3 regions of the Methylomonas rapida genome follow, and region 2 is predicted to be linked to each of the others. Evidence: riboswitches for the same ligand, from Rfam matches in the RefSeq annotation. Region 2 holds a riboswitch; each other region holds the start of a gene.
The links. Region 2 has a riboswitch for cyclic di-GMP ahead of NM686_RS08160 (hypothetical protein). Riboswitches for the same ligand answer to the same signal wherever they lie in the genome.

Region 1 (4,279 bases), 1.4 Mb from region 2:
GCGCGCGTCTGGACGGATAAGCGCTCGGCAGCTTGTGGCCGGTAGTGCTATTGATTTGCAACGTGAAATCCAGCGTGCCTGCGGTTGACTGCTGATCGATGACGCTCACCGTGGCGGCACTTTTCAGCATCGTGTCGGTTTTGGCGATGGTTTCGGCAAAGTTGTTGGACAACACGCCGAGCTGGGTTTTGTTGTTGTTCAATATGTCCAGCATCAACTTGTTCGCGCCCACCAAGTCATGAATCGCGAAGTTGTTGCGCTGCACGCTGTACCAGGGCGGCCGGGTGGTGATGATCACGCCGTCGGTTCGGCTCATATGGCAGCCTTGGCAACTTTTCTGATTGACGTAGCTGCTGTGCTCCCACTCCATGTAGGGCGTTTGTTCCGGAAACTCGCTTTCCGGCGTCGTGCTCAACACCTTGCCGTCTTCATCGACGTAAGGCGTTTTCAGGTTATGGCAGGATGCGCAAAGCTTGGACTCCTTGATATGCGCGCTATAGACCGGTGTGTAGCCGGTGTTGTTGATCATCGGATTGGCGAAAATCGCGGTGTCGCCGGGACCGCCGAATGGGCCATAGATGGTCTTGGTGGTATTGATGTTGAAATTGCCAGACATCGCCGGCAATGTGCCCAAGGTGCTTGAGTTCGGAATTTGGTGGCATAAGGTGCAGCTTACACCGTCCATCGCGGCGTCATGCCTGGGATGCCCTGCAGTCAGGATGCCGCCGTCGAAAAGCGTTTGCGTGGCCAGCGAGCCGTCTTTCTTGGCCTCGTAACTGGCCATCGGCGCATGGCATTTGCTGCATTTGTCGTTGATCAGCGCTTCCAGTTGCGGATGCTTGGCGATTTCGCTGCGCACCTTGGCGCGCCAGAAAGGATCGCGGGCCGAATTGGCCATCATGCTCGATGACCAGTCGGTGACGATAGACACATCGGCGCCGTTTTTGTCCTTGATGCCGTTATGGCAAAGAGCGCAATTTTGCGAGCCGGAAAAATGCGTCGTGGTAAATGCTGGGTTGCCGCCGGATGCCGGCGGCGCGACAAAGGTCCCGGCGACTACGACCGATACTGGCAACAAAGTCGCCAATGTCAGCATGATTATTTTTAGGGTTTTCATGACAGGTCTCGAATAGAGGGGAGAGCCGAACCTCCTGTTCCGCTCCGCCCTGCATTGATTTTTAAGCGAGGCTACGCTTACGGCGGCCGATGCCAACAAAGCCCAGCAAGGCGCTACCGAACAACCAGACAGCGCCAGGTAGCGGTACCGCCGTGACGTTGCCGATCAGATTCAGGGTCAGTTGATAGTTTTGACGCGTGCTGCCCGCGCCGAAATCCGCATCGGACAGGTTCAGCAGGTATTGCGCGCTGAAACTGCCAGCGTTGGCTGTCAGCAAATTGGCGATGAAGCTTTGGCTGCCACCCTGGGCCAGGTCGGCAAATGCCGACAGGCCGGTATCGAATGCCCCGGCATCGCCGCTGGCGATGACGCTATCCAGGTCCAGGCCGATACGGTCGGCATTGGCCAGGTTGAACAACCTAAAATTCAAGGACGCGGTGCTGTTTTGCGCAACATTGCCGAAATCCAGGGTCAGGCTGGTGGTTTCGGCGTCGGTGTCGAAAGAAGCCAAGGCGTGCAGCAAGTAGCTGTAGCTGGCCTGTAAGGTACCGGACCAATCGACGGTATACGTCGCGGATGAGCCGCTGGCCTGGCCCTTATAACTGGATTGGGTGACCGTGGCCGACAGACTGGGTAGCGTCAAAGTCGCGTCGACGCTGCCTGTGCCCGCATAGGCGTCCAGGTTGCTGCTGTCCACGCTGGCAGTGCCATGAGTCGCGGTGGCTTCTGACGTGGATGGCCCCCAGTTGCATGAGATATTTCCGGTTTTACCCATCGCCAATGAGCAGGAGCCGCCCTCCAGGGAAATCGCGGGAGCCAACGGGATCTGGGCGCCGGCTGCGACCAGGGCGGCGGAACTGGCGCCGCTTCCACTCACGGTTTTGCCTTCACCGTTGCCCTTATAACCGGAACCGGAAATGGATTGCGTGCGGTTGGAGTTCAGTTGCAGATCGACGCCGGTCAAAACCCCCATGGCGGCGTTGAACCGGGCTACCGACACGGTGGCCGCGCTTGCGCCGTCGTTGGTATTGGTTAGCGATTTCGGGCCGCTGGCATAGGGATCGTTTGGATAATCCTGCGCGGCCGTAACCGAAGCAGAGCCAGTGAAGTTGATCGGTCCGCTGGTCGTGGTCAAGGCGGCCTGAGAGATACCGCTTGCCCCCAGTAAGAGCGCAATGGCTGTCAATTGAAAATGTACTTGCATGAAATTTAGTCCGTTATGTTGTAGTGAATGCATTCCGTGATACGCGGCCTGGGCCGCCCCTCCTATCACATGAGGGCAATCCGGCTGTCTTGATCGTCGGCAAGACCCGTGACTTTCCGAGCCTCGTTTCGCAACGAGGTTGGCGATAAGTGAAAGCATTCAGGTCAGCAAGGATTTTTCATCACCCTGCCGACTTGCGATGCGTAGTCACTCCTAACAATATTCAAATGTTGTAATACTGTTACTTTTTGAATAATCAAAATTTGTGCCACTTGCTCATCTCCATGTCATCAATTGCCTACAGCGGGACGGAATGTTTTCCGGTAGCGAAGCGTGCAGTGCGGCTTCGGCGAATTACGGGATATGACCTATTCCGGTTGTGGGATATGCCGGATGTGGCGTATCGGGTTATCCGCTGTCGATTCTGGGCGTCAGTGGTAAGAACAATCGAACGGCCAGGGCGCCGGGTGGCCGCATCTGGGTAGGCAGGCGACATTTATGCGCTGCGTTGGAGGAAAATTTTGCCGGGGCTTGGTGATTCGCAGTCTAGGCTTGCTGGCTAAAGTTATGTAAGTGCTGGCATTTCGACTATAATCCGGCCCCGTTTGCATGGTTTTGGCCCTGCTGATTCCCAACTGCTTTCTAAATAGCAACTACCCGATCAATATGCTGATTTTTTTCTATACGCCGATTCGGCGCGGAGTATGCCGATATGGACATTGAACTACTGATTAAATCCCTGATTTTGGGCGTGGTCGAAGGTTTGACCGAGTTTTTGCCGGTTTCCAGTACCGGTCATTTGATTCTGGCGGGCGATCTGCTGGACTTTAACGACGAAAAGGCCAAGCTGTTCACCATCGTGATTCAGGTTGGCGCCATCCTGGCGATTTGCTGGGAATACCGCGTCAAGATCGGCTCGGTACTGGCGGGCTTGACCAGCGAGCCGCGGGCACAAAAATTCGTGCTGAACCTGGCCATTGCCTTCATGCCGCTGGCATCGCTGGGCTTGTTGTTCGGCAAGCATTTGAAAGCCTTATTGTTCAAACCCATTCCAGTGGCACTGGCATTCATCGTCGGCGCGCTGGTGATCATCTGGGCGGAAAAGCGGGAGCATAAAGTCCGCGTGCATGAGGTGGAGGACCTGAGCATGCTGGATGCGCTGAAGCTCGGTATCGCGCAAGCCTTTGCGCTGATTCCGGGCACGTCGCGTTCCGGCTCGACCATCATCGGCGGCCTGTTGTTCGGCTTGTCGCGCAAGGCGGCGACCGAATTCTCGTTTTTCCTGGCCATACCCACGCTGATTGTCGCCAGCTTGTACGATTTGTACAAACACCGCGACTTATTGCATCTCGACAGCGATGCCGCCTCGTTCGCGGTCGGTTTGATGGCGGCCTTCGTCAGCGCGCTGGTCGCGGTGAAAGGATTGCTGCGTTATATCAGCCATCACGATTTCATCATTTTCGCCTGGTATCGCATTCTGTTCGGCCTGGGCGTGATTGCCACGTCCTATAGCGGCCTGGTGCAGTGGACCGTCGATTGATTTGATCGCGGTATCGTGTCGCGCGTTTCCCCCATTTGTTGATTTTTTGAAAGGTAATTTATGGCTTTGCCACTGTTGATGATATTTCTGGGCTTGATTATTTTGGTCTGGAGCGCCGATTTGTTTGTCGAGGGCGCGGCCGCGATCGCCGATCATTTAGGGATGTCGCCGATACTGATCGGCATGGTGGTCGTGGGTTTCGGTACGTCGGCGCCGGAACTGTCGGTTTCCGCGCTCTCCGCATTGGAAGGCAGCCCCGGTATCGCCCTCGGCAATGCCTATGGCTCCAATATCACCAATATCGCGCTGATCTTGGGCGTCACGGCGGTGATCAGCCCGATCGCCGTGCATTCGCAAGTGATCAGAAAGGAACTGCCCATTCTGTTCGGCGTGACCTTGCTGGCCATCGCCCAGCTTT
Region 2 (4,279 bases):
CGCCCGCGGTAAGAACGCCCTCGAAATTGACAGTGGTCGATGTTTTGATGCTGCTGGGTTCTGGATGGCTTGCCTGGTAAGTCGCTAAATCGTTGGTTTTTTGTTGGTTGTACAAGGCAATATCATTATCCCTTTGTTGTCTCATTGATGCGATAAAGGGACCGACGATCGAATCGAAAGTGTTCGTGTACTCGGTTTCTACATAAATTTGCGCTTGATACAGATTGAAATCAAGCGATTTCAAGTCATTTTGATGATTATCATTGATCTGAGATTGGAGGGTAATACGATTGTTCGATATTTGATCTTGCGAGTTGCTGATTACGTTCGCTATTGTAGAGCCGCTTTCCGTATAGAAAGTATCCAGGCCAAAGGTCAAAATATTACTTTTAGTGACAATGGGAGAGGCGGAGGATACTAAGTCTTCATAGATTATTTTGGATTTCTCTTGTCTCGGCAGGTTGGTCAGGGTAACTGGTAGGCTGTACATCGGCGTGGCACCCGAGTAAGTATCCCTATCCAAACTAAACGACAGTTCGATACGATCGGTCAACGGAATCACGGCGTCAGCGTGATACACATCGACCTTCATCCTGTTGTTGTTTTCTTCGTAATGACCGTAGCTGACGTTGGCGTTGATATTGGCCGCGGGTACGGCCGCAACTGCCTGCAAACCGGGCAAGCTCAACGCGGCCGATGTCAGCGCGGCGAGCGCCGCGTTTTTTTCCACTTTAGTTGCAGCCACAGCCGCCACCCGCGCCGCTATGTCCGCCTTGCGAGGCCTCCTTGCTGGTGAAGATATGATCCCGGAACCGGTTCAGGTTGGGATTGGGGTTGATGCTCATGTCCTCGCGGGCCAAATTGCCTCTTTCCCAGGGCGACACCTTGCTGCAGCCCTGGGCAAGCAAGCAGAGGCAGCAAGCCATAACTTTCAGATACGACAAAAATAAGCGCATGGTATTGCAGGTGGATGTTGCGGAGTTATTCAGCTAATAGCTTTTCGACATGCTGTTGAATGGTGGCTTCGTCGCCGTCCCGGAAGCCTAGATGCACTAAACGGACCGTGCCGGTTTTGTCGACCAGATAAGAGGATGGCATGGCCTTGACGTCGAAAACACCGGGACAGTTACCGTTCGGATCGAACGTCATCAGATAGTCAACCGGATTGGCTGCCAGAAATTGCTTGGCTTCATCGCTGTTTTCGTCGACATTGATGGCGACGATTTCAAAGCCGTCTTTTTGTTTTTCGTTACGCAGACTATTCAGGAAAGGCATGGATTTCTTGCAAGGCGGGCACCAGGTCGCCCAAAAATCCACCAATACCACTTTGCCTTTATAAGCATTGAAGTCCAGTTGCGCGCCAGTATCGGCAAGTGTGGCTTGGCAGCTCGGCACGGTTTGGCCTTGATCCGTCGCATAAGCGTGGGACGATAGGGTCAGGATGACGGCGAGGAGTAATGATTTTTTCATGTTATTCAGCAGGGTAGAGATAACGGTTTGACTGTAATTTGAAGCAATAATTATGCCTAATAGGTGGGCGGATTTGAATTCCTGTTCAGGATTCGCGAATGGCGCCACTCGGCAATGGCTAAAGCTATTGCACTCCCGAAATGCCGCTGGAGTGAAAAAGCTTTAGCTTTTTTCAAATAACGCTCATGAAGGCTATCGCCCCGTCCAATGAAAGTTCTAGCTGTAGGAGCGACGCATAGTCGCGAATTGAAGCCATTTATCGCGACTGTGCGTCGCTCCCACCATGACTTTCAGAGTCGGATTTGTGGCCCGAGAGGGGGCAAATTTTCAAAGGTGTTTTTGTCATTCCGGTAGGGATCACAGGAAATCAGGCCTCAAGGATGGAGCGTAGCTTGCCATTGCCGGCAGGCATATTAAATCCGACAAAGAATTAGGCGCGGTTCTTCAGTCGGGAGGCTAATTCTGACGAAATCCAGGTTGTATTTTGCTTGCCAGATGAGCGGCAGACGGCAGGAAAAAGCGTCGTGCTGGTTTTTCTTGTGATAAAAGGGCAAAAAACCCATTGAATGCCGATAAATAACATAGTTCAATTTAAAAAGAGGTGTGCTCTCCTGTCGCGTCATGAAAATCGTTAGATATTTTCTTTGGGTTGCTGTTGGTTTCTTTGAATATTATTTCAGGATAATACATTGACAAAAATGGCCTGTGTTTTGCTTTATGACTTGTTGAAAAATGCCAAACCCGTCGCGAGGCGGGGACGGAAAGTCGCGAATCTCTTCATTCAGGAGATGGTCGGGCTGCCATTCATGGGATGTTTTCGTTTTGTGCCCTGCGTGGACAAAAGGATCATCTAGGCGCGATTTTTGTTTTTAATATGGATTAAATCGCTGTTAAACGATATTAAGGAGTATTGAATGAATAAGACAAAGTTGGTTTATGGGGCGGTGTTTGGTTTGCTGGCATCCGTGGCGGGAAGCGCGAATGCGGCAATTACCAGTCCAACCGTTGTGGATTTTGGATACAAGCCTAATAGAACTACCCCTGATACAGTGCTGACCGCGGGCGCGTACTACGGAAAGGCAAATGTGGCGCCTGTCGGTGCGGAAATATGCCCTGAAGGGGATTGTGTGCTGCAAAACAGCATGGTGATTGGTACCATCGGTGATCCTACCGGACCTAATGCCCATCTTCACCAGGGCGGTTCGACGGCTGATCGCATGCTGGCTTATCACAACGACTCTGGTGGTGTTTATTTCAGAGCCGATGATATGTCGGCTTTTAGCTTTGATTCGATCAAGATTAGCTCGCCATACAGCGGCGAAAACCCTTTGGCAAAATATTTGGCCGATGGCGTGACTTTGAATCCGGATCATGATTCGACTCTTGATTACTACGAAATATTAGGGTTTGACACCGCGTTCAACCCGGATTTGTGGAATGGCGATGGCACAAATTACAGCACGGCTGTTGCCTATCAGACGATTTACAATGGCTTCAATGATACGCTTTCCCTGAATGAAGACTTTCGGAATGTAAAGGCGGTCTGGATTCACTATGCGGGGGCGCAGAATGTTGGTTTGGCCCAATTTCCATTCAAGGTTCAAATCGACAATATTGCGGTGAGTGCTCCACAAGTCACCTCTGTTCCCGTGCCGGCAGCAGTCTGGATGTTCGGTAGCGGTTTGCTGGGCTTGTTGTCTTTAGGCAGAAGAAAGCCAGCCTTATCGGCCTGATCTGCTCTTAGCCGTTCAATCAAAAGCCGTGCATCGCATGCAGCGATACACGGCTTTTTTATGTTGTATCCGGGGCATTTGTCCATGCCGGTATGTGATTTCGCCCATTTTGTAGTTCGCATGGCAGATTGAGCATTCGATTCTTATTGACTAACTGTATGATTGAAAAACTATATTTAACTTATGGTTTTGATTTTGCTTTTCGATGTCTGCTAAGGATATGGTCGTGCATAACTTTCCTGTAGTTCAACCCACGCCCCAACCCTCTGGAGAGGGTAAAGGTGGATGTTATTCAAGGCCAAATCCTCAATCGGGCGACAAATTCCGGGCTTGCCGGGATTTGGGGAGCAATGCTGGTTCCCTGGTTGCTATAGGAACGTCGGTCTGTGCGTTGAGTGCCGCTAATTTATTACTGAGGTGAAGATGAGGATAAACAAGATATTGGGGTTGAGTTGTTTGCTGCTGGCGCAGACGGCCTTTGCTCATGGTCCCGAGCCCTTGCCATTGCAGAATGTGCCGATTCCGCATGTGGATGGGAAACTGGGCGGTGCGGATGTGAATTTTTTACCGGAAGACGGGCCCGATTCGATTGTCGTCGACAAGGAAAAAGCCATTGCGCTGGGTAAGGCCCTGTTTTGGGACATGAATGTCGGTAGCGATGGCATGGCTTGCGGTTCTTGCCATGTTCATGCCGGGGCCGACATCAGGATCAAAAACCAATTGAATCCTGGCGCCAAAAGTGCCACCGGCAATGGGGATACCTTTGAGCCGTTGCCATCTGGCGCGGCGGGCGGCGCCAACTATACCTTGACCCAGGATGATTTTCCCTTGTATCAATTTGCCAACCCTTTTGACAGAAGCAGCGGCAAAACCTTTTCTACCGATGACGTCGTTTCCTCGGCTGGCACCTTTAGCGGTGACTTCGTCGGTGCATCCAAGTTTACTGGTACCAGTGACGAATGTAGTCGAAGCGTCGATCCGGTATTTCATGTCAACGGTGTTGGCACGCGTAGGGTAGAGCCGCGTAATGTGCCGACCATGATCAATGCGATCTTCAATTATCGTAACTTCTGGGA
Region 3 (4,279 bases), 710 kb from region 2:
CTTGGCGGTGGCGCCTGCCCACGCCGTGGCGGTCATCAAGGACGGCAAGTGCGTCATCAAGCAACTCAACGAAAAATTTCCGCTACTGGTCAATAATCAACCTTCCAAGGAATGGAATCTGCAAAACAACGACGTCATCAATGTCGGCAAGCATTACATCGTTTACAACGCGACCGAATTTTTTCATCAGCCGGTCGAATCGCCTCAAGCCGCGTCTTCCCAGGACCCTGACCTGGAGTTTTTGAACGAGAAGCTCGAAGCGGGCGCAAGGCAGCAGGAAGGCAAGCTGCAAGTGATGGATGGACCTCATATCGGTCGCATTCTTACGCTGAAAAAGGCCATGACGCGCCTCGGGCACGAAGGCGCCGGCGTGATAGTCATTGCCCGGCGTAAGGATGGTTATTATGTGTCGGCCTTGCAGGGCCACGACGGACTGCGGCTGAATAGGGAGCCATTGGGCGAGCGAACGGCGTTGCTGCGAAACAATGACGTGATCGAGGTGGACAAAACGCCGATGCAGTTTTTCCTGGAGTGATTCGGGTGACGGCAAAAACAGACGGCGAGAAAAGGCATTTCCAGCGCATCTTTTATGACGCCGAGGCATCGTTGCTGAACGATGAGTTCACGCTACCTTGCCGGATTGTCGATATTTCACTGAAAGGCTGTCTATTGAATCTGGAAAAGCCTTGGCCGGGTTCGGCGACGACGCCTTGCATGCTGATACTGAACCTCTCCGACGAAGCATCCATACGCATGAAACTGACTTTTGCTCACGGTTCTGGCACGCTGGCCGGTTTCAAATGTGACGATATCGACATCGACAGCATCACCAATCTACGCCGGCTGGTGGAACTCAATCTGGGGGATAGCGCGTTGCTGGAGCGTGAGTTGAGCGCGCTGGGCGGCTGGTAACTTTCTTCGACGGCGCCCTGTTTTCAGGTTTTGAGGTTCTGCAACCGCGGGACTGGTAGTCTTTACTGGTGCGCGGGCATTAAATCCAGGCCTGTTTTCTATCCAGCCACCTCAGGCTTAGCCAATACCACAGTGTCATTGGCAGCATCATGGCAAACCACTCCCAATCATCCATCAAAAACAGTTTGTTTATCCATTGGCTGTCATTGAAATAATGACTCCAGGGGATGCAATAAAAGCTGAAGACGATGCTGCTCCAGAGCAAAATCAGCGCGCCTCTTCGCGTCTCGATACTCGAAAATGCCAGAAATACCCAAATTGGCATGTCCTTGGTTTTTTGCATGCAAAATTCTCCGTAATAGATTGAGTTGATCAAGCAATTATTGCGCCCATTTTACAAAGGCGCAATTTGGCCGGCCATGGCCTGGAAGTCCGCGATCGAGATTGAGGCATTTGGCCTGAAAACTGCGTGATTTCCCATAATTCTATTCGCGAAAAAACATTTTAAGAATATTACCGAATGATGTAATTTTTTGAAACCTAGTGCTTTAGTGGGTTTTGGCATGAAAGCTGTCTCCAAAATATTGGGTTGAGTTTGTTGTGAGCGTTTTGGCCAAAAATATCGCATCAGATTGTTTGGTAGAGCTAAGGTCAGCCTGGCCACACCCGGCGCGAGGCGGGGTCGGAAAGCCACGGGTCTCAAGGAAATGAGATAGCCGGGTCGCCTCCTTTAGTGATGGGGAGGTCAAGATGGAGGTTAGGGCTATACCTTGTCTTGAACATTACTGTTTACTTATCTTGTCAACAGTATAAAGAGGAAATTATGAAAAAAATCGTTATGTCGTTACTGGCCCTGGCTAGCTTGCTATGCGGCAGCCAGGCATTCGCTCACGTGTCCTATCGTGACTTGAGTGTTTTAAGTCCATTCCAACGTTCAGTGACCAGCAATGTCGGTTGGGCTGATGCCGCGGAAGCTGATTGGGGCGATAGCCACCATGGCGCGTTTTTTAGCTTTACCCTGGCGACCGATCAACAAGTGAAAATCGATGTTACAGGCCTGGGGCAAGGCACTTATGCCAATTTGACTGCCGCGGGTTTGCCAAACGCTAGCACGCCTACCTATAGCACGGTTGCCGCGCTCACCGACGTGGGTTTCAGCTTGTACAAAGGCTTGTTGCCTGCTTCGACGTATGAAGGCGCCACGAACAGCGCTACAGGCGAGTTATGGATCGATTTCGCCGCGCAAGGTAAGCAAGGCGGCTGGAATGCGAATGGCGACATGACGCTGTATAACAACTCGGGTCAATCGGGCACGCTGGAATTTTTGCAAGCCGTCAACAACAGCCTGACAAACGCCGAAAGCCTGACCATTTTTCTGACCGCGGGCAGCTATACCATCACGGCCGGTGGCGCCATCGATCCAGCTAGCGGTGCTCACTCTGGCACATATGGTATCCAAGCCAGTATGGCGCCGGTCCCTGTTCCGGGTGCGGTATGGTTGTTCGGCAGCGCGATGGCCGGATTGATCGGCTGCGGTCGTCGTAAAGCAGTGGTTGCGGCTTAACGGCATCTCGCGGGCCTTGGTTTTGCAGCCAAGGCCTTATGTACTGAAAATCAGAGGAATTCTTGATGACAAAGAAACGACTAAATAAAGCCATTATCGGGATCTTGGGCGTGGCCGCAATCTCCGTATCCACCCAGGCCAGCGCCTTTACCGCCGTATCGTTGGGCGTTTTCACCGGCGACACGATCTCGCGCGATGATGCGACGCCTTACAAATCCTGGTCGGATATTCAAGCCAAAAGCAATATGGGCTGGGTGCATACAGCCGACTGGTTCAAATTACAGGTTGGTACGCAGGCGGACATAGCCGCTGGAAACACGTTCAATGTCGGATTCAGTTTGACTTCTAGAGGGACTAACCAGCCTCTAAATACCGGGGGGTTTAGCATTTGGACCAGCGGTACCAGCGCCATCGCAGAAGGCGGTGGCTTCCATGAATACAATCAGGTGCGCGGTCGCAATGACGGTGGCGTGACCACGAATAATGACATCGGTAATATCGTCGATGGACACGATGGCTGGGTCGGTTATGCGCAAAACGGCCTTTCCTTTAAGAATGGTGATCTCGATGATGTCGCCCATGGCGGCGCCTGGAACACCAATTCGCCTTTTTTGAGCGGTGGCGCCGCAAGTGCGTCGGCGAGCGCGGCAACCTTGAATCTGTTTGGCTTGAAGGCGGGTTACTATCTGATTGGCTTGGGCGGCGTATGCCCGGATAACGATTCGAGCTGCATGGGCCAATCACCGGCTTCGCGCCAATATACGTTCTCGGTTGCCACTGCCGCGCCGGTTCCCGTTCCTGGCGCCGTCTGGTTGTTCGGCAGCGCGTTGGCTGGCGTGGCGGGCATCAACCGGCGTAAACGTGCGGCTTGATCGAAATCTCAAGGAAAATGGACAGCCTGAGGGAAATGGGCAACACGTTTTGAACAGGATGATTTAGAACGCAGGGATGTTAATGGATTGACCTTGCCAGGAGGCAGACGACCCCGAATCACGGAATGGAGCCGGTTCGGGGTTTTTTATGGGTAAAAATTGACTATCCAAAATTGAACTTTTTGAATCCTATGGCCAAAAACAACAATCATCATCCCGCAAGTTTGTCTCGTCTCGACGCGGCGCCAAGCAAGGTTTTTCTATGGCTTACTGTCACCCTCAGCGGTGGCGCCGTGATGATTCTGGAACTTTTGGGTACCCGAATCATTGCGCCTTTTTACGGCGCCAGCCTATATGTCTGGTCTGCGCTGATTTCGGTCACAATGATTGCCTTGGCTTTGGGCTATTATCTCGGCGGTTTTCTGGCGGACCGATACCCAAGCCTTCGTTTGGCGCACGTGATCCTATTGGCGGCTTGCGCGACGAGTTTGATTCCCTTCCTTAGCGGGCCCATCTTGAACCTGACCAATCCACTGGGGATGCGGGCTGGCGCATTTGCCAGCGCCATGTTGTTATTTTTCCTGCCGTTGACGGCCTTGGCGATGGTGGGGCCCTTTGTCATCAAACTGGCGACCGAAACACTGGACGATGTCGGCAGTACGGTGGGCTCCGTTTACGCCATCAGCACCGTGGGCAGCGTGCTGTCTACCTTGATGCTCGGTTTCTTTTTGCTGCCGGCGTTTGGCAGCAGAACCATCATTTTCACGCTCGGCTGGGTGCTGGCATTTTGGGCCATTGCCCTGATGATAAAGGACAAATCCGGCTTTGCCCGCATTTCGACGATAATTCCGTTGCTATTCATCGCCCTGGTCGCCGGCTTGCTCAGTGCCAAGGGTTACGCGACTTCCAGACTAACGGACAGCGGTTTCAA

Region 1: it holds a riboswitch for cyclic di-GMP, as region 2 does, so the genes downstream of both, NM686_RS01275 (choice-of-anchor E domain-containing protein) here and NM686_RS08160 (hypothetical protein) in region 2, are expected to answer to the same signal.
Region 3: it holds a riboswitch for cyclic di-GMP, as region 2 does, so the genes downstream of both, NM686_RS04785 (hypothetical protein) here and NM686_RS08160 (hypothetical protein) in region 2, are expected to answer to the same signal.

What each region holds. Positions count from the first base shown of each region.
Region 1 covers NZ_CP113517.1:275,300-279,578, reverse strand. Annotated here, with positions in the region: gene NM686_RS01280 (thrombospondin type 3 repeat-containing protein) at 1-1,117, opposite strand, end outside; gene NM686_RS01275 (choice-of-anchor E domain-containing protein) at 1,179-2,321, opposite strand; cyclic di-GMP riboswitch class I at 2,393-2,475, opposite strand; gene NM686_RS01270 (undecaprenyl-diphosphate phosphatase) at 3,034-3,861, shown strand; gene NM686_RS01265 (calcium/sodium antiporter) at 3,922-4,279, shown strand, end outside.
Region 2 covers NZ_CP113517.1:1,717,227-1,721,505, forward strand. Annotated here, with positions in the region: gene NM686_RS08145 (DUF3570 domain-containing protein) at 1-745, opposite strand, end outside; gene NM686_RS08150 (DUF4266 domain-containing protein) at 732-926, opposite strand; gene NM686_RS08155 (TlpA family protein disulfide reductase) at 982-1,470, opposite strand; cyclic di-GMP riboswitch class I at 2,195-2,275, shown strand; gene NM686_RS08160 (hypothetical protein) at 2,385-3,203, shown strand; gene NM686_RS21730 (cytochrome c peroxidase) at 3,627-4,279, shown strand, end outside.
Region 3 covers NZ_CP113517.1:1,004,409-1,008,687, forward strand. Annotated here, with positions in the region: gene NM686_RS04770 (FHA domain-containing protein) at 1-535, shown strand, start outside; gene NM686_RS04775 (PilZ domain-containing protein) at 541-912, shown strand; gene NM686_RS04780 (hypothetical protein) at 992-1,255, opposite strand; cyclic di-GMP riboswitch class I at 1,562-1,641, shown strand; gene NM686_RS04785 (hypothetical protein) at 1,736-2,476, shown strand; gene NM686_RS04790 (VPLPA-CTERM sorting domain-containing protein) at 2,542-3,348, shown strand; gene NM686_RS04795 (fused MFS/spermidine synthase) at 3,540-4,279, shown strand, end outside.